3 regions of the Streptococcus sp. 1643 genome follow, and region 3 is predicted to be linked to each of the others. Evidence: predicted binding sites of a transcription regulator. Region 3 holds the regulator's gene; each other region holds the start of a gene.
The links. The regulator NrdR, encoded in region 3, represses ribonucleotide reductase genes. The targets are predictions, from matches to a motif close to ACACNATATATNGTGT.

Region 1 (6,975 bases), 610 kb from region 3:
TATCCGTGATGTCAGGAATAGAGCCGAACTTCTCTGTATCCAAACGACAAAAACGGTCCGTCAAACTTTCGGATGGTGTTGAGTAGATAGAGAAATGGTAATCATATTGATCTGACCACTCTTCTACACGTCGTTTCATATCACGAATGATGTCAAGCGTGAATTCCTTGGCTTCAGGATTGCTTTCCCAGCTATTACCAAAGAAGACCGTCGCCACTTCATACAAACCGATATAGCCTAGAGAAATAGTTGCACGGCGATTCTTAAAGAGTTGGTCTACACTTTCTTCTTTTCCGAGACGGCGGCCGAAGGCTCCATACTGATAAAGGATAGGGGCATTTGCTGGTGTTGCTTCCTTGGTTCGTTCGACACGATAAACCAGAGCATCCTCCGCGATGTTCATTCGCTCGTTGAAGATTTCCCAGAACTTGTTCAAGTCACCATCGGACTCGAGAGCGATACGAGGCAGATTGACTGTCACAACACCTAGATTCATACGACCTGAATTGACCTCAACACCATTTTCATCTTTCCAGCCTTGAAGGAAAGAACGGCATCCCATAGGAACCTTGAAGGAGCCTGTCAGCTCGATAATCTTATCATAGGACAAGACATCTGGGTACATCCGCTTGGTTGCACACTCAAGAGCCAACTGTTTGATGTCGTAGTTAGGTGAACCTTTCTCTAAGTTGAGTCCTCTTTTTAGCGTAAAGATGAGTTTAGGGAAGATGGCTGTTCGATGTTCTGAACCCAGACCCTTGATACGAATGGTCAAAATAGCTTTTTGAATTTCACGCTCAAAACGATTGGTTCCCAGACCAAAACCTAGCGAAGTAAAAGGTGTTTGGCCATTTGAAGTGAAGAGGGTGTTGATTTCATACTCGAGAGATTGCATGGCATCGTAGATGTCCTTTTGCGTTTTCTTCCAAGCATAATCTTCCCGTTTATCAGGCAGGACCCACTCTTCCGCATCCTTGAGGTGTTTCTGGTAATTCTTCTCTGCATACGGAGCTAAGACTTCATCGATACGGTCAGCTGAGCAGCCCCCGTACTGGCTAGAAGCGACATTGGCGATGATTTGTGAAATTTGAGCTGTCGCAGTCTGGATAGACTTAGGACTCTCTACCTCTGCATTGCCAATCTTAAAACCATTTTCCAACATGCCTTTAAAATCAATCAAACAGCAGTTGGTCATAGGAGTGTAGGGGCTGTAGTCCAAGTCATGATAGTGGATATCCCCTTTTTGGTGAGCATTGGCTACGTGCTTAGGAAGCATTTGCAGTCCGATTGATTTCCCAACAATCCCCGCTGTCAAATCACGTTGGGTGTTGAAGACATCGCTATCTTTATTGGCATTTTCATTGACAACTGCTTGATCTTTATTGAGGAGCTTATGGATACTAAAGTTGATATCTGTCGCTTTTGAGCGCTCAAAATCCCTTTGTGTCCGATAAGTGATATACTCCTCAGCTAGCGCATATTCTTTGGCTTCAAGGAGTTCATGTTCTACGACATTTTGAATTTCGTAAATCTTGACACCTTGAGGGAAGCGGCTGTGAATTTCCGTCACGATTCTTTCAACTAGACCATTTAGGCGTTTTTCTACTAGAGGCGTAACGTCCATAACCTTTTCCGCCGCCTTGTGGAGAGCCTTGTCAATCTTGTCTACATCAAACACCACACGTCTACCATCTCGTTTTTCAACGAACAAGGTGGGAACGGTTGCAAGCTTTTCTTCTAATACAATCATATCCATGCTCTTTTCTAAAATGTTGTTCTATGAAGTATTATACCACTCTAAAAATAAAAATCAATATCTTGTGTTAAAAATCCTAAAATTTTTAAAATTCCACAAGATATTGATTTTTTGTTATTTTGATTTATAAAGTTTGAACTCGCTAGTATCTGTCTGAACAAGCTCATAGTTTTCACTGAGCCAGCTCTCTACATCTGACCACAAGGCAACTTTTTGATTGACCAAAATCATCTTCGGTTGATTCTCTTTCAGGTCATTCATCAGTTTGGTTTTATTTTCATCGCTTGCAGTATAAAGTGTTGGAGTTGATAGAGAAGTCGGCGCCAAGCGTTCACTTGCACGGTAGAAATCAGGACGATCATCCCAAGCATAGACACGATCCTCAGAACTCGTTTGTTGTTTGACCACGCTGGCAAGACGTTCTCTCTCCTGATAAGCCGCTGGGTGAGAAAGGTAGCGACTCACGATAGGAAGAACAATGAGATAGGCAAGGGCAATCAGTGGTAGATAGAAATTTCCTTTAAGGAAAGAAGTTTGTTTCTCACGTCTTCTTCTACGACGACTCCCTCCTTCAGAAACATCTTCCTTGATTCCTGTCAGAAGGAGCAAGACCAAGAAAGGAATTAGCACCACAAGACGAGTACCGTTGATAGGTTCTTTGGAGAGAATCAAGATTCCCAAAGAAACCAACAATCCCAAGCTAGCAGCAATTGAGAGGGCATATTGCTTGGCTGGTTTTGACTGGAACAAGCCTGCAAAGAGCAAACCAAGGAAACCTAATCCAATAGCAAGCAAGCCATAGAAGGCTGCATTTTCAAGCAAATGCGAGTTCGAAAAGAGGCTAAGAGTATTTACCGGATACAAGGTCTGGCTAATGGCATCTCCAAAACTACCTGTCCACACTGTATAGTAGCCTAAAGGATAGAATAAGAGTGAAAATCCTAGGGCTGACGCAAAGAACTGATATAGGCCATGAACAAAGTGACCTTTGCCTAGATTAAAGCCGATAATACCCAAGGCCAGTACAGCCGCAAACAAGGCGGTTGGGATTGACGCAAGGAAGAAAGCAAGTGCAAGGCTCATCCCCACTCGTACAAATCCTTTGTCGTCCTTTGGAAAAGCTAGATAATTTGTAACGATACTCAATGAATAAAATAGGAAAGGCAGAGCTAGCAAGAGAGCATAACCGCCACCAAAAGCGAGGCCTGCTACAAGCAAGTATAAAATAAAGACAACTCGCTTCGCTTCTTTTTCTTGACCGACAAGAGTATCCGCAGCCTTAAAAAGAATAATACCTGCTCCAAACAAAGCCAACCACTCAACCAAAGCAAGCAGAATACTTCCTAGGGAAAGATAGGTTAGCAAGTAATAGAGCAATCCATTCGTTCCAAAGTAATCTGTATACATTTGACCATTTTGATGCAAGGCCCAACCGGTATAAAGATCCTGACTTTGTTGCGGACTGATTAAACCAAAAATAAAAGGCAGGGCAACCGAAATGGCTGTGGCTACTAAACTCCAAAGCAAAATACTAAAAAAGGGAATGGGAGCTCCTTCTCGTTTTTCTGGCACTGACCAGTCTTGGTAATGAGATTCTTCTTGTTTCTCATCTATTTTCCCGTATACGTTCATTCAATTTCTCCTCTAAGTTTATCTGTTTTAGTATATCAAAATCTTACAGGAATGTCAGCTTGGGATTGATATTTGCTGAATTTCTTATCCAATAACGCAAAGCGTTCGATTTCACGAAAACGATGAAATCGACTATTACTATACTCTCTGATAAAATCATCATCTTCTAGATTAAGCATGGTTTTCTCCTTTACTTATCTATTCGTAAGAAGACAAAAAAGATCCAGCCTTGGGCTAGATCTTGGTCGATAGTTAGAGCATAGGTGCAAACAACTGGACAATTTCCTTGATTAGGCTTTGATACCAGCTGGTTTTGATGGTGTGAGGATAAATTTCTTGAGAAACTTTAAAAATTTCTTCGAAGTCCCTTTCAATATCGATGATGGACTGCGTTCTATAAAGTAAGACGGCATTTTCATAGTGGTGGAGCAAGCTACGATAGTCAAAATTGATGGTCCCCACAGTAGCCGCCTCTCCATCGACAAGCATTTGCTTGCTATGAAGGAATCCCGGACTGTACTCATAAATACGAACCCCTGCAGATAACAAGTCTGGATAGGCTCCTCGAGTAACCAATTGGATGACCTTCTTATCTGGGATACAAGGCGTCACGATTCGCACATCTACCCCTCTCAACGCTGCATTTTTGATACTTTCGGTGAGATCATAGTCAGCAATCAGATAGGGTGTCGTGATATAAACATAGTCTGTAGCTTGATTGATAAGATTTTGATAGACCGTTTTTCCAACTTGAGCTCTGTAGATGGGTTTTGGCCCACTACTATAGGGAATACAGAGCCCCATCCCATCTTTGGGCTGATTTTCGAGATGGTATTGGTCAAAGTCACTAATCTCCCCACGGTTGATATACCATGCAGATAAAAAGAGTCTAGTAAAAGCCTTAACTGCCGGTCCATCCAGACGAATACCGCTATCCTTCCAATAACCAAAGCGTTCGATATGGTTGATATACTCATCGGCCAGATTGACACCACCTGTATAGGCAATTTGACCATCGATAATCATGATTTTACGGTGATCACGGTTGTTATAAGCAACGGTCAAACGTGGAATCACCTTATTAAATTTGTGGGCTTCAATCCCTCGACCACGAAGCTGGATGGTGTAATCTCCAGGCAAGGTTGCCATACAACCAATATCATCATAGAGAAGCTTCACCTCTACTCCTTGAGCTGCCTTTTCTTCCAAAATCTCCAAAATACTATTCCACATCAAACCTTCTTCGATGATATAGTATTCGAGAAAGATAAACTTCTCAGCTTTCTTGAGATCCTCTAGCATCTGATGCCACATGCTTTCACCAGATGCAAAAAATTGTGTATCCGTTCGATCATAGACATCGGCATTCGTGTCCATGCTGAGGAGTGATTTGATAACGCCGTAAGCCGACTTGTCTTGTTCCTTTAACTCCAAACGGAGGGCTCTGCTATTGTCCTCTCGATCAACCATTGATTGGAGCTGCTTTAGCTGCTTCATTTCCTTTTTAGATAAACGACGCTCTCCAAACATAATATAGAGTAAGGGGCCAAACACTGGTACAAAGGCTACTAACAGCCATGTTACCTTACTCTCAGGATTCATAGATCGATTGACAATCGATACAATGGTCGCTAAACTCACTAAAATGACTAGGATAATCCAGACAATTGGAGCCATCTGGCCTAGATAGAGAAACAAACCAAAGACGATAAACAACTCTGCCAACATGATTGTAATACTAAAACCATATTTGGACATGAGTAGCTGCATTTTTCTAGCTGTCATAAATCCCCTTCCTTTTCTAACATTCTCCTTAACTGCTTGATAAACTCATGTTTCTACTAGTATACCTCAGTTCAAGGGTAGATGGCAACCGTTTACCTTTTTCTATGCAAACTATTCCAAAAACTGCAAGATTTCTATACTACACCCACACTATATGAAGCGCTGCCCCTCTTATCTTTTTAACTAGGGTATTAAGAGGCTTAAAAAGAACTACCAAAATGATAGTTCTTTCCAATATTATTTATATTTTTCAATATCGCACAAATCCTATGACAGTCGCTATTGAAGTTGTAGAAGGTAAAGCTGAAACCTTAATTCCAAACTTCTATTTAAATTTGAGATCCTATTTTGTTAAGACCACTCGGTCAGATGCCTCTCGGTCCATGTCATCGATAATCATTTGATTACCATTAACCGCGTAAATTTTAACATCATCTCCGATAATGACACGTTGATTTTCTGGCTCAAAGCTGACTTGCTTGATTTCCTTATCTCCATCTGGTTCGACCTCAGTCCATGTACCAGTTTTGCCTGTTACAACAAGAGTGATCTGGTCGTTCTCATCTTTTCCAGTATAGGTACCATCAATATTAGTCGGTTGAGCTGCCGCAGCGGTGTCCTGGCTTGAGGACGCCTGTGGTTGACTAGCACTGGTAGCCGCACTAGAAGATGATTCTTGTTGAGTAGATGATTGTTGAGCAGATGGCTGGGTAGATGCTTGTTCCTTAGGCCCACAAGCTGCTAAAAGACTAAGAATTGCTAAAGAAGCAATAGAAAGTGTGAATGTTTTCGTTTTCATAGCGATTTCCTTTCTTTTGTGCCAATGTTTTGCTAGAATCGTTTCCAGATATACCTCCTACCTACAGTATAGCAACATAAACCTATAAGGTCAACTAATCTCGTCGCTTCCTACCAAACTTGCTCGGACTTCCGAGATAAAGTAGAGGGATCCCGTCACGAAAAGCAAGTTCTGGCCATTGGCCTTATCTTCAAATTCTCTGATAAAGTCGCCATAGGAAGGAATCAAATCATAACCTACCACATCCTTTTCATCCAGAGAGCCTTGGTAGTCAAAGCCTGTTACCTTAAGTTTTACCTGAGGCAACTGCTCAGATAGATAGCCTAGCATCCCCTGATAATCCTTGCGTTTAAGTGCTCCAAAAAGGATGCGAACCTGGTAACCTTGCTGGATTTTCCCCTGGATAAACTCTACTAGACGAGTCAAGGCTGGCAGATTGTGAGCCCCATCTAGGTAGATTTGCGGACGAATCCGTTCCAATCGACCTACCCAATGTGTCTTCTTCAAAGCCTGTCTAACAGGCTCTTCCTCGACACCTTCCTCTCTTGACGCCATAAACAGAAGAAAAGTTTCTAAAGCCAAGGCAGCATTTTCTTGCTGATAAGCACCCTCCAAACTGATTTCAAGTTGTGAAAAACTAGCTAGGTTACTTGAAAAATCCCCAGCATTCAAGGAGAAGTCTCGCCTAGCTTGATAAAGTTCAACAGCTAGCTCTCTTGCTCTTTTTTGACAGACAAGCTCCACTTCTGGAGTAAGCTTGGCAATGACCGCCTTCTTGCCAGCCTTGAAAATACCAGCTTTCTGCTTGGCTATTTCCTCCAGATTATCGCCCAAGGTCTCCTGATGATCTAGCCCAATGGAAGTAATAACTGCAATCTCTCCTGTTACGACATTAGTGGTGTCAAGCAAACCACCAATCCCCACTTCTAGCAGAACTAGATCCACTCCCTGCTCTTTAAAATAAAGCAAGGCAATCAGGGTCAACAACTCAAAGAAAGACAAT
Region 2 (6,975 bases), 430 kb from region 3:
TTAAAGCTGCCGCAGAACCAGCAAGGTATTTTTTATTAATTTTCATTGAAACTCACTTTCTTTTTTAATATTTCTATTTGCAATTCATTTCTAAATTGCAGAAACTCCTCTCTATTACTTAACTGGTTAATAGTTTACTCCTAAATTTGCAACTTGTCAAGAATTTTATGAACCAGTTAAGTATTTTTGTTCTGACCACTACTTTCTCTAGAATGGAGTTTATATAAGAAAGATTTTCTTGAAAGTTCTTAAAAAAATCCCTGCAACTGGGTTGCAAGGACTTTTCGATTAATCAAAATTAACGTATTCTTTTTGAAGTTCAAGAACTTCTTCCATTGTTGAGCATTCTGTAAGGGCACGGTTTGCGTACTCTTCCATCTTAGCTGTATCGAGTTTCTTCATCAAGCTACGTGTACGAAGTACTGATGTTGCTGACATAGAGAACTCATCCAAGCCCATTCCGACAAGAAGTGGAACAGCCTGTTGGTCACCAGCCATCTCACCACACATACCAGCCCATTTACCTTCAGCGTGAGCTGCTTTGATAACGTTGTTAATCAAACGAAGGATTGATGGGTTGTATGGTTGGTAAAGGTATGAAACTTGCTCGTTCATACGGTCTGCTGCCATTGTGTATTGGATCAAGTCGTTTGTACCAATTGAGAAGAAGTCAACTTCTTTAGCAAATTGGTCTGCAAGCATTGCTGCTGCTGGGATTTCGATCATGATACCAACTTGGATATTATCCGCAACTGCAACACCTTCAGCAAGAAGGTTTGCTTTTTCTTCGTCAAAGACTGCTTTCGCTGCACGGAATTCTTTCAAGAGCGCAACCATTGGGAACATGATACGCAATTGACCGTGAACAGACGCACGAAGAAGGGCACGGATTTGTGTGCGGAACATAGCATCTCCAGTCTCAGAGATAGAGATACGAAGGGCACGGAATCCAAGGAATGGGTTCATTTCGTGAGGCATATCGAAGTAAGGAAGTTCCTTATCTCCACCGATATCCATTGTACGAACGACAACAGGTTTACCGTTCATTCCTTCAAGTACAGCCTTGTAAGCTTCGTACTGCTCGTCTTCTGTTGGGAAGTCTTGAGAATCCATGTACAAGAACTCTGTACGATAAAGACCAACAGCTTCAGCACCGTTGTCATTGACACCTTCAACGTCTTTTGGAGTACCGATGTTGGCAGCCAATTCAAAGTGTTTGCCATCAGCAGTTACTGTTTTAGCATCTTTCAAGAGAGCCCATTCAGCTTTTTGTTTCGCATAAGCTTCACCAGCAGCCTTGAATTCAGCCGCTTGCTCATCTGTTGGATTGATAATAACCTCACCTGTGATACCGTTAACGGCAAGAAGGTCACCGTCTTTAACGATTTCAGTGATGTTGTTTGTACCCAATACTGCTGCAATTTCAAGTGTACGTGCCATGATAGCTGAGTGACTTGTACGTCCACCAATGTTTGTTACAAAAGCTTTTACAAAGTTTTTGTCCAATTGAGCTGTATCTGAAGGAGTCAAGTCATGCGCAATCACGATCACTTCTTCATTGATAGAAGCTGGGTTTGGCAATTTTTTACCAAGGAGGTTTGCCAATACACGTTTTGTCACGTCGCGGATATCCGCTGCGCGTTCTTGCATGTATGGGTTGTCTTCCATGCCTTCAAAGATAGTGATAAACATATCTGTAACTTCTTTCAGACCTGCTTCTGCATTCACTTTCTTCGCACGGATTGTTTCCTTGATTTGGCTGATCATTTCTGGGTCAGCAAGAACCATTAAGTGAGCGTCAAATACTTGAGCAGCTTCTTCACCAAGCGTACCTACTGCTTTCTCACGAATAACAGAAAGCTCGTCTTGTGATGCTTGTAGAGCGGCATCAAGGCGAGCTTCTTCTGCGTTTGTATCTTCGACTGTAATAGTCTCAAATGACAAATCCGGTTGAACGAGTAGATATGCTTTTGCAACTGCAACACCGTCAGATGCTGCGATTCCTTTAAGCATTTCTGTCATTTTCCTTATGCCAATCCTTCTTTTTCCATAGTTTCAGTGATAGCAGCGATTGCGTCGTCAGCATCTGCACCTTCAGCTGAAATTGTAACGTCAGCACCTTGGCCAACACCAAGACTCATAACACCCATGATAGATTTAAGGTTTACTGATTTACCTTTGTATTCAAGAGTGATATCTGAAGCAAATTTGCTAGCTGTTTGAACCAACAATGTTGCTGGACGTGCGTGAATACCTGTTTCTGCCACTACGTGGAAATCTTTAGAAGCCATAGTTTGACTCTCCTTTAGTTATTTCTTTTTTGGATTATATGTGATAACCCTTACAAGACTGTATTATATCACCTTCTAGATTATTTTTCAAGTGTTTTATGGACTTTCTTCTATTTCCTTTCAGATAACTTGCTGAAAATCTTCTATTTATCTTACCAATATACAGTATATAGTTTTTTTGTTTTGATAAACTTTGATAGTTCAATGAAAACCCAATTTTACACTCCGACAAAACACTATATATTGTGCTTTGTTTTTGAAACTGTAACTTTTTAGCACAAGATTTAGTTTAAAAAGTTTGACAAAGTTTTTTTTTCTGATATACTAAGAAAGTAATCTATATTTGAAAGAGGAGTTACGAAAATGGTAACCGTTTATTCTAAAAACAACTGTGTCCAATGTAAGATGACCAAGCGTTTCTTGGACAGCAACAATGTCGCTTATCGTGAGATCAATCTCGATGAGCAACCAGAGTACATCGATCAAGTTAAAGAGCTCGGTTTCAGCGCTGCTCCTGTTATCCAAACACCAACTGAAATCTTTTCAGGCTTCCAACCAGGAAAACTGAAACAATTAGCATAATCTTAGTACATCATCCAGAAGAGATTGCTTCTAGGGCTAACTTAGAGGCCTTTCTTTTGTAATTAGATAAGGGAAATTTTATGGGATTAAAACATCTTGAGGACGTAACTTACTTCCGTCTCAATAACGAAATCAACCGTCCTGTCAATGGACAAATCATGCTTCATAAAGATAAGGAAGCCTTGGATGCCTTCTTTAAAGAAAATGTAGTTCCAAATACCATGGTTTTTGATTCAATCACTGATAAAATCAACTACCTCATTGAACACAACTACATTGAAACTGCATTTCTTAAGAAATACCGTCCAGAGTTTTTGGAAGAATTGCATCAATTTATCAAGGATCAAAACTTCCAATTCAAATCATTCATGGCTGCCTATAAGTTTTACAACCAGTATGCCTTGAAGACTAATGACGGTGAATATTACCTTGAAAGTATGGAAGACCGTGTCTTCTTTAATGCACTTTACTTTGCAGACGGGGATAAAGCCATTGCGACTGATATTGCCAATGAAATCATCCACCAACGCTACCAACCTGCTACTCCTTCCTTCTTGAATGCTGGCCGTGCTCGTCGTGGGGAGTTGGTATCTTGTTTCTTGATTCAAGTAACCGATGATATGAACTCTATCGGACGTTCTATCAACTCAGCCCTTCAACTTTCACGTATCGGTGGTGGTGTGGGAATTTCCCTCAGCAACCTTCGTGAAGCTGGAGCTCCTATCAAAGGTTATGAAGGTGCTGCTTCTGGTGTCGTACCAGTTATGAAACTTTTCGAAGACAGCTTCTCTTACTCTAACCAATTGGGTCAGCGTCAAGGTGCTGGGGTTGTCTACCTCAATGTCTTTCACCCAGATATCATCTCTTTCCTTTCAACTAAGAAAGAAAATGCCGATGAAAAGGTTCGTGTTAAGACCCTCTCACTTGGAGTTGTGGTGCCCGATAAATTCTACGAATTAGCTCGTAAAAATGAAGAAATGTATCTCTTTAGCCCATACTCTGTAGAGCTTGAGTATGGTGTACCGTTCAACTACATTGACATCACTGAAAAATACGATGAATTGGTCGCAAATCCAAATATCCGCAAGACAAAAATCAAGGCGCGTGATTTGGAAACTGAAATCTCTAAATTGCAACAAGAATCTGGTTACCCTTATGTCGTCAACATTGATACGGCTAACCGTGCAAATCCTGTTGATGGAAAGATTATCATGAGTAACTTGTGTTCTGAGATTCTTCAAGTTCAAGAACCAAGCTTAATCAACGATGCTCAAGAATTCCTTCAAATGGGAACGGACGTTTCATGTAACCTTGGATCAACCAACGTGGTCAACATGATGACTTCACCTGACTTTGGTCGTTCTATCCGTGCGATGGTTCGTGCTTTAACTTTCGTTACAGATAGTTCACACATCGTAGCTGTTCCTACTATCGACCACGGAAACAGTTTGGCTCACACCTTTGGTCTTGGTGCCATGGGGCTTCATAGTTACCTTGCCCAACAACTCATCGAATATGGATCAGCTGAGTCTGTTGAATTCACTAGCATCTACTTTATGCTTATGAACTACTGGACCTTGGTAGAATCAAACAATATCGCCCGCGAACGTGGTATCACCTTCCACAACTTTGAAAAATCAGATTATGCTAACGGAAGCTACTTCAACAAGTATGTAACTGGTGAATTTGTTCCAAAATCAGACCGTGTTAAAGAACTCTTCAAAGATGTCTTTATTCCAAGTGCTGCTGATTGGGCTGAACTTCGCGAAAAGGTTCAAGCAGATGGACTTTATCACCAAAACCGCCTTGCTGTAGCGCCAAATGGTTCTATCAGCTACATCAACGACGTTTCTGCTTCTATCCACCCGATTACACAACGTATCGAAGAACGTCAAGAAAAGAAAATTGGTAAAATCTACTATCCAGCTGCAGGTTTGTCAACAGATACTATCCCTTACTACACTTCTGCTTACGACATGGATATGCGCAAGGTGATTGATGTTTACGCTGCTGCAACAGAGCACGTGGACCAAGGGCTTTCACTCACTCTCTTCATGCGTAGCGACATTCCAAAAGGTCTTTACGAATGGAAGAAAGAAAACAAACAAACGACACGTGACCTATCTATCCTTCGTAACTATGCCTTTAACAAGGGTATCAAGTCTATCTACTACGTCCGTACCTTTACCGACGACGGTGGAGAAGTCGGCGCAAATCAATGTGAAAGTTGTGTGATTTAATTTTTATCTGAAGCAACCACATTTTCTCAGATTAGTAATTCAATCACCGTATTAGACTGGAATAAGCATCTATACTATGAAAAACTAAAAAGTCGGGCTTCCGACTTTTTGTGCGATACTCTTCTCAGACTATGATAAAATAGAGATGATTCGGCAATCGCATTATTACATACAGAAAGAGATTTCAAATGGAAACTTACTACAAAGCCATTAACTGGAATGCCATCGAAGATGTCATCGACAAATCAACTTGGGAAAAGCTGACAGAGCAATTCTGGCTCGATACGCGTATCCCCTTGTCAAATGACCTAGACGACTGGAGAAAACTATCAAACAAAGAAAAAGACTTGGTAGGAAAAGTCTTTGGTGGTTTGACCCTTTTGGATACCATGCAATCTGAAACAGGAGTTCAAGCGCTTCGCGCAGACATCCGTACACCGCATGAGGAAGCTGTTTTCAACAACATCCAGTTTATGGAATCTGTCCACGCAAAATCCTATTCTTCTATCTTCTCTACCTTAAACACCAAGGCTGAAATCGAAGAAATCTTTGAATGGACCAACACTAATCCCTACCTACAAAGAAAAGCAGAAATTATCAATGAAATCTACCTCAATGGTAGCCCCCTTGAAAAGAAGGTTGCCAGCGTTTTCCTTGAAACCTTCCTTTTCTACTCTGGTTTCTTTACACCACTCTACTATCTTGGTAACAACAAACTGGCCAACGTTGCGGAAATCATTAAACTAATCATCCGTGATGAGTCTGTTCACGGAACCTACATTGGTTACAAATTCCAACTTGGTTTTAACGAATTGCCTGAAGAAGAGCAAGAAAACCTCAAAGAATGGATGTACGACCTGCTCTACACCCTCTACGAGAACGAAGAGGGCTATACAGAAAGCCTCTATGACGGTGTTGGCTGGACTGAGGAAGTTAAAACCTTCCTTCGTTACAATGCCAATAAAGCTCTTATGAACCTAGGACAAGATCCACTCTTCCCAGATTCAGCAGATGATGTCAATCCAATCGTTATGAACGGAATCTCAACAGGAACTTCTAACCACGACTTCTTCTCTCAAGTCGGAAATGGTTACCTCCTTGGTGAAGTTGAAGCCATGCAAGACGAGGATTACAACTACGGTTTAGACTAATTTGACCAAACATTCAAAATATCATGGTTTGTTTAAAACAACCATGATATTTTTGTTTTTGTTTTATTTTGTTTTTTTCTATTTGATTGATTGAGCGTTTTATGGTAAGATAATAATAGTAGAAATCGAGGTGATAAGGATGCTAAAGCAAGAAAAACTAGATAGTATTCTAGAAGCAGTAAACACAAAAGGCACTATTACTGTAAAAGAGATTATGGAGAGTCTTGATGTGTCAGATATGACAGCTCGCCGCTATTTACAAGAACTAGCAGACAAGGATTTGCTGGTCCGTGTGCATGGTGGCGCTGAAAAACTTCGTACAGGTTCTCTCTTAAACAACGAACGCTCAAATGTTGAAAAACAAGGCTTGCAGATTGCTGAAAAACAAGAAATTAGCCGTTTTGCCGGCCATTTGATTGACGAAGGTGAAACTATTTTCATCGGGCCAGGAACAACCTTAGAATGTTTTGCTCGTGAGCTCCCAATTGATAATATTCGTGTTGTAACAAACAGTCTTCCTGTTTTTCTCATCCTAAACGAACGAAAACTAACAGATTTAATCTTGATTGGTGGAAATTATCGCTCTATCACTGGTGCTTTTGTAGGGACACTCACCTTGCAGGATTTGACAAACCTTCAGTTTTCTAAGGCATTTGTTAGCTGTAATGGTATTAAGGATAAGGCAATTGCTACTTTCAGTGAAGAAGAGGG
Region 3 (6,975 bases):
TTCACATCAATGACAAAACTTGGATAATGGAGAATAGTTGTTGATGCCCCACGTTTTTCAGATAGGTCATGAGCTAAGGCTGCCATCATGAAACTCTTTCCAACACCAAAATCTCCGTAAAGATAGAGGCCTTTTCGGATACTTGGGTAAAGGTCAACAAAGGAATAGAGTCTCTCAAAAATCGGCAAGCGTCCTAGATCATCCAGGTCAATCTGAGCCAATTTCGCTTTCTTGAGACTGGCTGGTAGATTGATCAACTTAAGACGATTCTTAATTGCAGCCTCTTTTTCTGCTGCGATTAGTTCTGGTGTTTCTTCATAAGACACATCCGCATAGCCGTGATTCATAACCAAGATAGGCTTGTAGCCACGCGCTATATAGTCCGCATCCCCACGAAGAAACTTATCCCGTTCTGTGATATATTGGTTGAACTTGGAGATGCTACGATTCAACTCCTCTGGACTGAGGGATTCTTTCTGGATAAAAGCCGCTACATCGGGGTCCTTCATGATCTGCTGGACCAAGTCCTGATACTGAAAACGACTTGTCTGACGTTTGATTACATCACCAACGCTTTCCATCTAGTCTCCTCCTTCTTCTAATCGGGCTAACATTTCTTGTTTTTTACGTTCTAGTTCCAGACGAGTTTCCTCACTGGTTTGATTCTTGTATTCGGGATTGCTCCACTTGGGAACATTTGTCTTAGTCGAGCTAGTTTTCGATTTTTGGTCTTCTTGGCCTTTTTGCTGACGTTCTCGAATCCGAAGCACAGCTTCTTCTGCTGTTCGAATTTTTTGATAAGCATAGTCATTTGCGACCTTCATGGCATATTTTTCATTGACATTAGCCGAATCAACCTTGTTAAAGGTTAGAAGCAAGACGATATTGATGACTTCGTCCAACAAGCCTAAAGACGCCATCTGGTGAAGGAGTTCTCTTTCACTTTGGGTGATGTTTCCCTTACGTGTTTGCTTGATTTCGGCTAAAAATTCTAGAGGAGTTTTATTTTTGGCTTCCCTGATAATGGTCATTTCTTTGGAGCTAAAGTCAGAAGATGCTGGTTTTTGTGCTATCTTTTCACGCATGCGTTTGACTGAAATAACCTGAGCCACCGCTGTCGCCTTAGCTAATTGATAGGTTTCAAACCAGGTCCATTTTTTTTCGTCTGCGATGGCAAACAATTCCAAAACATCTGCCTGCTCGTCTTCAAAACGCAAGCCATCTCGAGCCATCAGCCGCTGGAAATGTTCCAAATCAAAATCGTTTTTTAACTTGCTTTTAGACTCGCTTGGTGTCACTTCTTCAGTCAGGGTTGGAAATACTTGACTCAAAGAAACAGAGAAAGCTTCCCCCTCACTTGGAGCCTGCTTCATAGCAGAAACAGCTGTATCCCCAATCTTTTTCTCCAATAATCTACTATAGACAGAATGACTTAAAAAATCCTGACTGGAGAGGGGAGAATGAAGCTGCAATTCATAAGTTTCCCCCTTTTGATAAAGGGTCAATAAATCCAAAGCAGATAAGATTTTAAAGGATTGGAGCAAGGTCGGCATGCCAAAGTTTAAGTGGTTGAGGATGTGGGAAAAGAGGTGTTCCTTTTGTCCACCATCCCAAAAGGTAATGGCATATAGATAGAGGCTCAGTGCCTCCTGACCGATAATCGGGAGGTAGCACTGCACCAGAGAAGAGGTATCTTGCGACACCCGATTATTCTTTAGAAAAGAAAAACGGTCATTTGGCTTCATTTATTTTTCCTTTTTCTTTTTTGAGGACTGGGTGATTTGCTGGAGCAGACTCTCCAACTCACTCACATCCTTAAAGCTACGGTAAACACTGGCAAAACGAACATAGGTAATCTCATCAAGCTCTGCCAATTCTTCCATGACTAAAGACCCAATGTATTCGCTTTGGATCTCATTCTCACTGCGACTACGGAGTTTTTGCTCGATGCGATTGACCACCATGCCGATTTCATCACTCGAAACAGGGCGTTTCTGGGCTGAGCGAATAATCCCATTAAAGATTTTATCTCTCGAAAACTGCTCTCGTGTACCGTCTTTTTTGACGACAACCAGCGTTCTTTCTTCTACTCGTTCATAGGTTGTAAAACGATGCTGACACTCGTCGCACTCACGTCTTCGACGGATGGTATTTCCTTCTTCGGCTTGTCGACTATCAACAACACTAGACTTGGTAGCCCCACATTTTGGACAACGCATGCATTTCCCTCCTTGTCGTTTTCTTTTCATTATACCATTTTTTGAGCAATTCCCAAAACAATTCTTATTTTTACTTGACAAGTTTTTTGTTTTATTGTATTATTTAATTAGAACAAAGAAGACAAAGAAAGGAGACTATGATGTCCTGGTCATTTGATAATACAAAACCGATTTATTTACAGATTATGGAAAAAATCAAATTACAGATTGTTTCCCATGAACTGGAACCTAACCAACAGCTCCCAACCGTGAGAGATTTGGCGAGTGAGGCTGGGGTCAATCCCAATACCATTCAGCGCGCCTTGTCTGACCTCGAACGTGAAGGATTTGTATACAGCAAGCGGACAACTGGTCGATTTGTCACCGAGGATTTAGACCTCATCCTTCAGTCCCGCAAACAACTTTCCGAGGAGCAACTGCAACAATTCGTCTCTTGCATGCTTCAATTTGGCTACAAAAAAGAAGAACTGCCAAATGTATTAAGCGACTATATTAAAGGAGTTTAAGACTATGACACTACTAGCACTTGAAAATGTAACAAAATCATATGGAGCAACCGCGGCACTTGACAATATCTCACTAGAAATCTCAGCCGGAAAGATTGTCGGGCTCCTTGGACCAAACGGATCCGGGAAAACAACCCTAATCAAACTAATCAATGGCCTCCTTCAACCAAATAAAGGACGTGTCCTCATTAACGGACAGGATCCAAGTCCTGCTACCAAAGCGATCGTTTCCTATCTGCCAGACACAACCTACCTCAATGAAGAGATGAAGGTTAAGGATGCTCTAACCTATTTTAAAACCTTCTATCAGGATTTCAATCTCGAAAGAGCCCAACACCTTTTAGCCGATCTCGGTATTGATGAAAACAGTCGCCTCAAGAAACTATCAAAAGGAAACAAGGAAAAGGTCCAACTCATCTTGGTTATGAGCCGTGAAGCCCGCCTCTACGTTCTGGACGAACCAATCGGAGGCGTGGATCCGGCGGCCCGTGATTATATCCTCAATACCATCATCAATAACTACTCACCAACTTCTACGGTGCTGATTTCAACCCACTTGATTTCAGATATTGAGCCAATCTTGGATGAGATCATCTTCCTCAAAGACGGGAAAGTCGTCCGCCAAGGAAATGTTGATGATATTCGTTACGAGTCAGGTGAATCAATTGACCAGCTCTTCCGCCAGGAATTTAAAGCCTAAGCAAAGGAGATTATTATGTTTTGGAATCTAGTTCGTTATGAATTTAAAAATGTCAATAAATGGTATCTGGCACTATACGGTGCTGTACTTGCAATTTCAGTTTTGATTGGAGCTTTTATTAGCAGTCTTAGCCAGAGTTACAATCCTAACAATGCTGCTTATTTCATCTTCTTTTTAGTACTAGTTTTTGGAGGACTCAGCGTCACTCTTTGGATTGCAACAATCTTTTTAATCATCCGAAGATTCAAGGGTAGTGTTTATGACCGCCAAGGGTATTTAACCCTGACCTTGCCTGTCTCTGAGCACCAAATCATCATCGCAAAACTTTTAGGTGGTCTTGTCTGGTCTATCTTAAGTTATATTGTTTTTATCTTGAGTATATTGATTATCTTCTTCTTAACACCTATAGAAAAAGACTTCACTGCCCTCTATAACTTCATTTCCCCTTATCTCAGCTACGGCTGGCTGTATGCCCTATCACTGTTTGTCGGTTCAATCGCATGGATTTTATCCATTTACCTCTCCATTTCTATCGGGCAACTCTTTAACGAGTATCGAACAGCCATGGGAATTCTAGCCTATATCGTCATTGCCATCGTCATTGGTTATGTTTCTCTCTTCTTCAGAATTGAAAATGACTTTAACGTGATGGCTGGTACAGAAATCTTGCGCGATCTCTTTTTATCGGCTATCTACTATCTCGGAACCTACTATATCTTGAAAAACAAGGTTAATTTGCAATAAAAAATGCCCAGCTAGAAAGCTGGGTTTTTCTTTAACTCAATATCAAACTGGCTACGATGGGGCTGACAAAGACGTAGAGAATACCAGTGACACCGATAGCCAAGCCACCCATGGCTCCTGCTACCGATCCGTATCGAAAGGCGGTTCCCGTTCCGACAGCATGACCTGTTCCTCCAAGAGAAAGTCCCACAGCCACTGGGTCATCGATCTTCAACCATTTCAAAAGGGTTGGTCCGATTACACTAGTTAGAATCCCAGTTGCCACTACGACGACCAAGGTTACAGTTGTTAATCCTTGCAATTTTTCTGTGATTCCCACTGCCATGGCGGTTGTCACTGACTTGGGAAAGAGAGAAATGGCTAGGAAAAAGTCCATGCCAAATATTTTCGCTACTATGGCAGTGAAACAAGTATTGACAACTACTGCTAACAGACTACCAAAGAGAATACTCCGAGCATGATGCTTCATCAGGTGAAAACTCTTATAAAGCGGAATCCCTAAAGCCACGGTCGATGGGACAATCAAGTTGTTCAGATAAACCCCACCTTGGTAATAATCTTGATAAGAAATACCCGTCGCCTTAAGGAAAATAATGATAAAAATGGCTGACAAAAGCAGGGGCGTTGTCAATGGATGGGGAAAACGTCTGTAAATCAGCATTCCTACTAGATAGGCTAGGATAGATAATGCAATCCCAAATAGAGGATTGGAAACAAATTCGCTCATTTGGCATCTCCTTTCTCATAATCTCCCTCAAATCGTCTCTTGATAAACTGAACCACTAGAGCGATGAGGATAATATTGATGACAGCCGCAAAAAAGACAATCAAGACGATAGGCAAAAGATAAGGAGCAATCACATCAAACTTTTCCATGATACCCACTGCTGGTGGCAAAAAGAGAATGGTCATATTGGCCAGCAAGAAATTCCCGACCATATTGACATGTCTGGTTCTCAGCCACTTGAACTGTAAGGCTAGAAAGAGAATAATCAAGCCGATAATACTGCCTGGGATGGGCAGATGAAAGAAACTAGAAATTCCCTCTCCGATAAGAGAAATCACAAAGAGAATCATTAATTGAACATATAATTTCATCCTAAACTCCACGAAATAGACTTCTTGCATACCAGTTTACTCTTTTTTCAGAAAATTTCAAGGAAATATTGAAATTCTTCTCTCTTGCAAGGATTAGTTAAAAGTAGTATAATCATTGCATGCGCAATCATCTTGTATTGTAGAGACAATCAGTAATGACTTTGTGACTTTACTTTGAAAAGAAAGGAGAAAGCAATGACCTATTTGGAAAAGTGGTTTGACTACAACCGCCGTCAAAAGGAAATGGAAGCCTTGTTGGAAGAAACTATTGCCCAGCAGAGCGAACAAAGGTTGACCTTGAAAGAGTTTTACCTACTCTACTATCTGGACCTAGCCGATGAAAAATCTTTACGACAGATTGACCTGCCCGATAAACTCCATCTCAGTCCGAGCGCTGTTTCTCGAATGGTGGCTCGCCTGGAAGAGAAAAACTGTGGTTTGCTTAGTCGCAGATGTTGCGATCAGGATAGACGGGCTAGCTTTATCTGCCTGACTGACGAGGGACAGACAACCTTAGCTTACCTGCAAAAGGCTGTCGAAGAAAGACTGGAGACGAGTCTTGATTTCATTTCATAATCAGATTTTTTAAAAAAGTTGCGTGCGCAATCATTTTTCTTGACATTCCTCTTTTCAAGGAGTACAATAAAGTCAAGATCGAACAAAGGAGTTTTATATGATCGAAATTACTTATCTAGACGCCAGCAAGCAAGAGAGGACCATGACTTTCGAGTCTTACCAAGACTTTGAACGTTCTCAACATGCCTGCCTCATCGGCGTCGCAGACTACTACCCTGTCCAAAAATTAACTTACAACGGTCATGATTTGGACTACCATGGGACTTATGGAGATGTCTTCTTCTATCTCATGAAACAAGATTTAAGCCAATATAACTAAAAAAGGAGAAATACAATGGCAAAAGCAATTACAGATGCAACATTCGAACAAGAAACAAAAGACGGTTTGGTCTTGGTAGACTTCTGGGCAACTTGGTGTGGTCCATGTCGTATGCAAGGTCCAATCTTGGATAAATTGTCTGAAGAACTTTCAGAAGATGTCTTGAAAATTGTTAAAATGGATGTTGATGAAAATCCAAACACAGCTCGTGCCTTTGGAATCATGTCTATCCCAACCCTTCTCTTCAAAAAAGACGGCCAAGTGGTGAAACAAGTTGCAGGTGTTCATACTGCAGAACAAATCAAGGCCATCGTTGCTGAATTGAGCTAATCACGAAACACTCCCATTCCAAAAGGGAGTGCTTTTTTGTTTGCATAGAAAAAGCCCTGTTCCTCAAACTGAGAACAGGACTCTTTTTTCGTTTCTTATTCTTCTGTTCCAAGGAAGTTTTTCGCAACAAGAGCTGCAAGAACACCACCAACGATTGGAGCAAGGATGAAAATCCATACTTGTTGAAGGGCTGCGCCACCTACCAAGACAGCAGGTGCCAAGCTACGAGCTGGGTTTACTGAAAGGCCAGTAATGTTCAATCCCACAAGGATCATCGCCATCAATGACAAGCCGATTACCAAACCAGCGATTGCGCCATTTCCTTTGCTTGCTGATGTTACAGTCATGATAACCAAGACAAACAAGAAAGTTGCGATAACTTCAAACAAGAAACCTCCAAAGACAGTGACACCGTTTGCCAAGGCGTTTTCACCAAGGCTAGCAGTTGACATGCCTGAGTTAGACAAGAGGAAGAATACTGCA

Region 1: a site for NrdR is predicted at 1,809-1,824, ahead of nrdD (anaerobic ribonucleoside-triphosphate reductase). Genes of this name have one in related genera too.
Region 2: a site for NrdR is predicted at 2,525-2,540, ahead of nrdH (glutaredoxin-like protein NrdH). Genes of this name have one in related genera too.

What each region holds. Positions count from the first base shown of each region.
Region 1 is NZ_CP040231.1:1,707,000-1,713,974, forward strand. Features, by position in the region: gene nrdD (anaerobic ribonucleoside-triphosphate reductase) at 1-1,750, opposite strand, end outside; gene FD735_RS08845 (damage-inducible protein CinA) at 1,871-3,388, opposite strand; gene FD735_RS09830 (hypothetical protein) at 3,424-3,567, opposite strand; gene cls (cardiolipin synthase) at 3,641-5,173, opposite strand; gene FD735_RS08855 (SP_0198 family lipoprotein) at 5,517-5,972, opposite strand; gene FD735_RS08860 (folylpolyglutamate synthase/dihydrofolate synthase family protein) at 6,063-6,975, opposite strand, start outside.
Region 2 is NZ_CP040231.1:854,338-861,312, reverse strand. Features, by position in the region: gene FD735_RS04595 (pneumococcal-type histidine triad protein) at 1-46, opposite strand, end outside; gene ptsP (phosphoenolpyruvate--protein phosphotransferase) at 289-2,022, opposite strand; gene FD735_RS04585 (phosphocarrier protein HPr) at 2,028-2,291, opposite strand; gene nrdH (glutaredoxin-like protein NrdH) at 2,655-2,873, shown strand; gene nrdE (class 1b ribonucleoside-diphosphate reductase subunit alpha) at 2,954-5,113, shown strand; gene nrdF (class 1b ribonucleoside-diphosphate reductase subunit beta) at 5,302-6,264, shown strand; gene FD735_RS04565 (DeoR/GlpR family DNA-binding transcription regulator) at 6,404-6,975, shown strand, end outside.
Region 3 is NZ_CP040231.1:422,751-429,725, reverse strand. Features, by position in the region: gene dnaI (primosomal protein DnaI) at 1-581, opposite strand, end outside; gene FD735_RS02515 (DnaD domain protein) at 582-1,745, opposite strand; gene nrdR (transcriptional regulator NrdR) at 1,746-2,219, opposite strand; gene FD735_RS02505 (GntR family transcriptional regulator) at 2,360-2,725, shown strand; gene FD735_RS02500 (ABC transporter ATP-binding protein) at 2,730-3,425, shown strand; gene FD735_RS02495 (hypothetical protein) at 3,441-4,169, shown strand; gene FD735_RS02490 (LrgB family protein) at 4,201-4,896, opposite strand; gene FD735_RS02485 (CidA/LrgA family protein) at 4,893-5,267, opposite strand; gene FD735_RS02480 (MarR family winged helix-turn-helix transcriptional regulator) at 5,463-5,843, shown strand; gene FD735_RS02475 (DUF4649 family protein) at 5,941-6,162, shown strand; gene trxA (thioredoxin) at 6,178-6,492, shown strand; gene FD735_RS02465 (MIP/aquaporin family protein) at 6,588-6,975, opposite strand, start outside.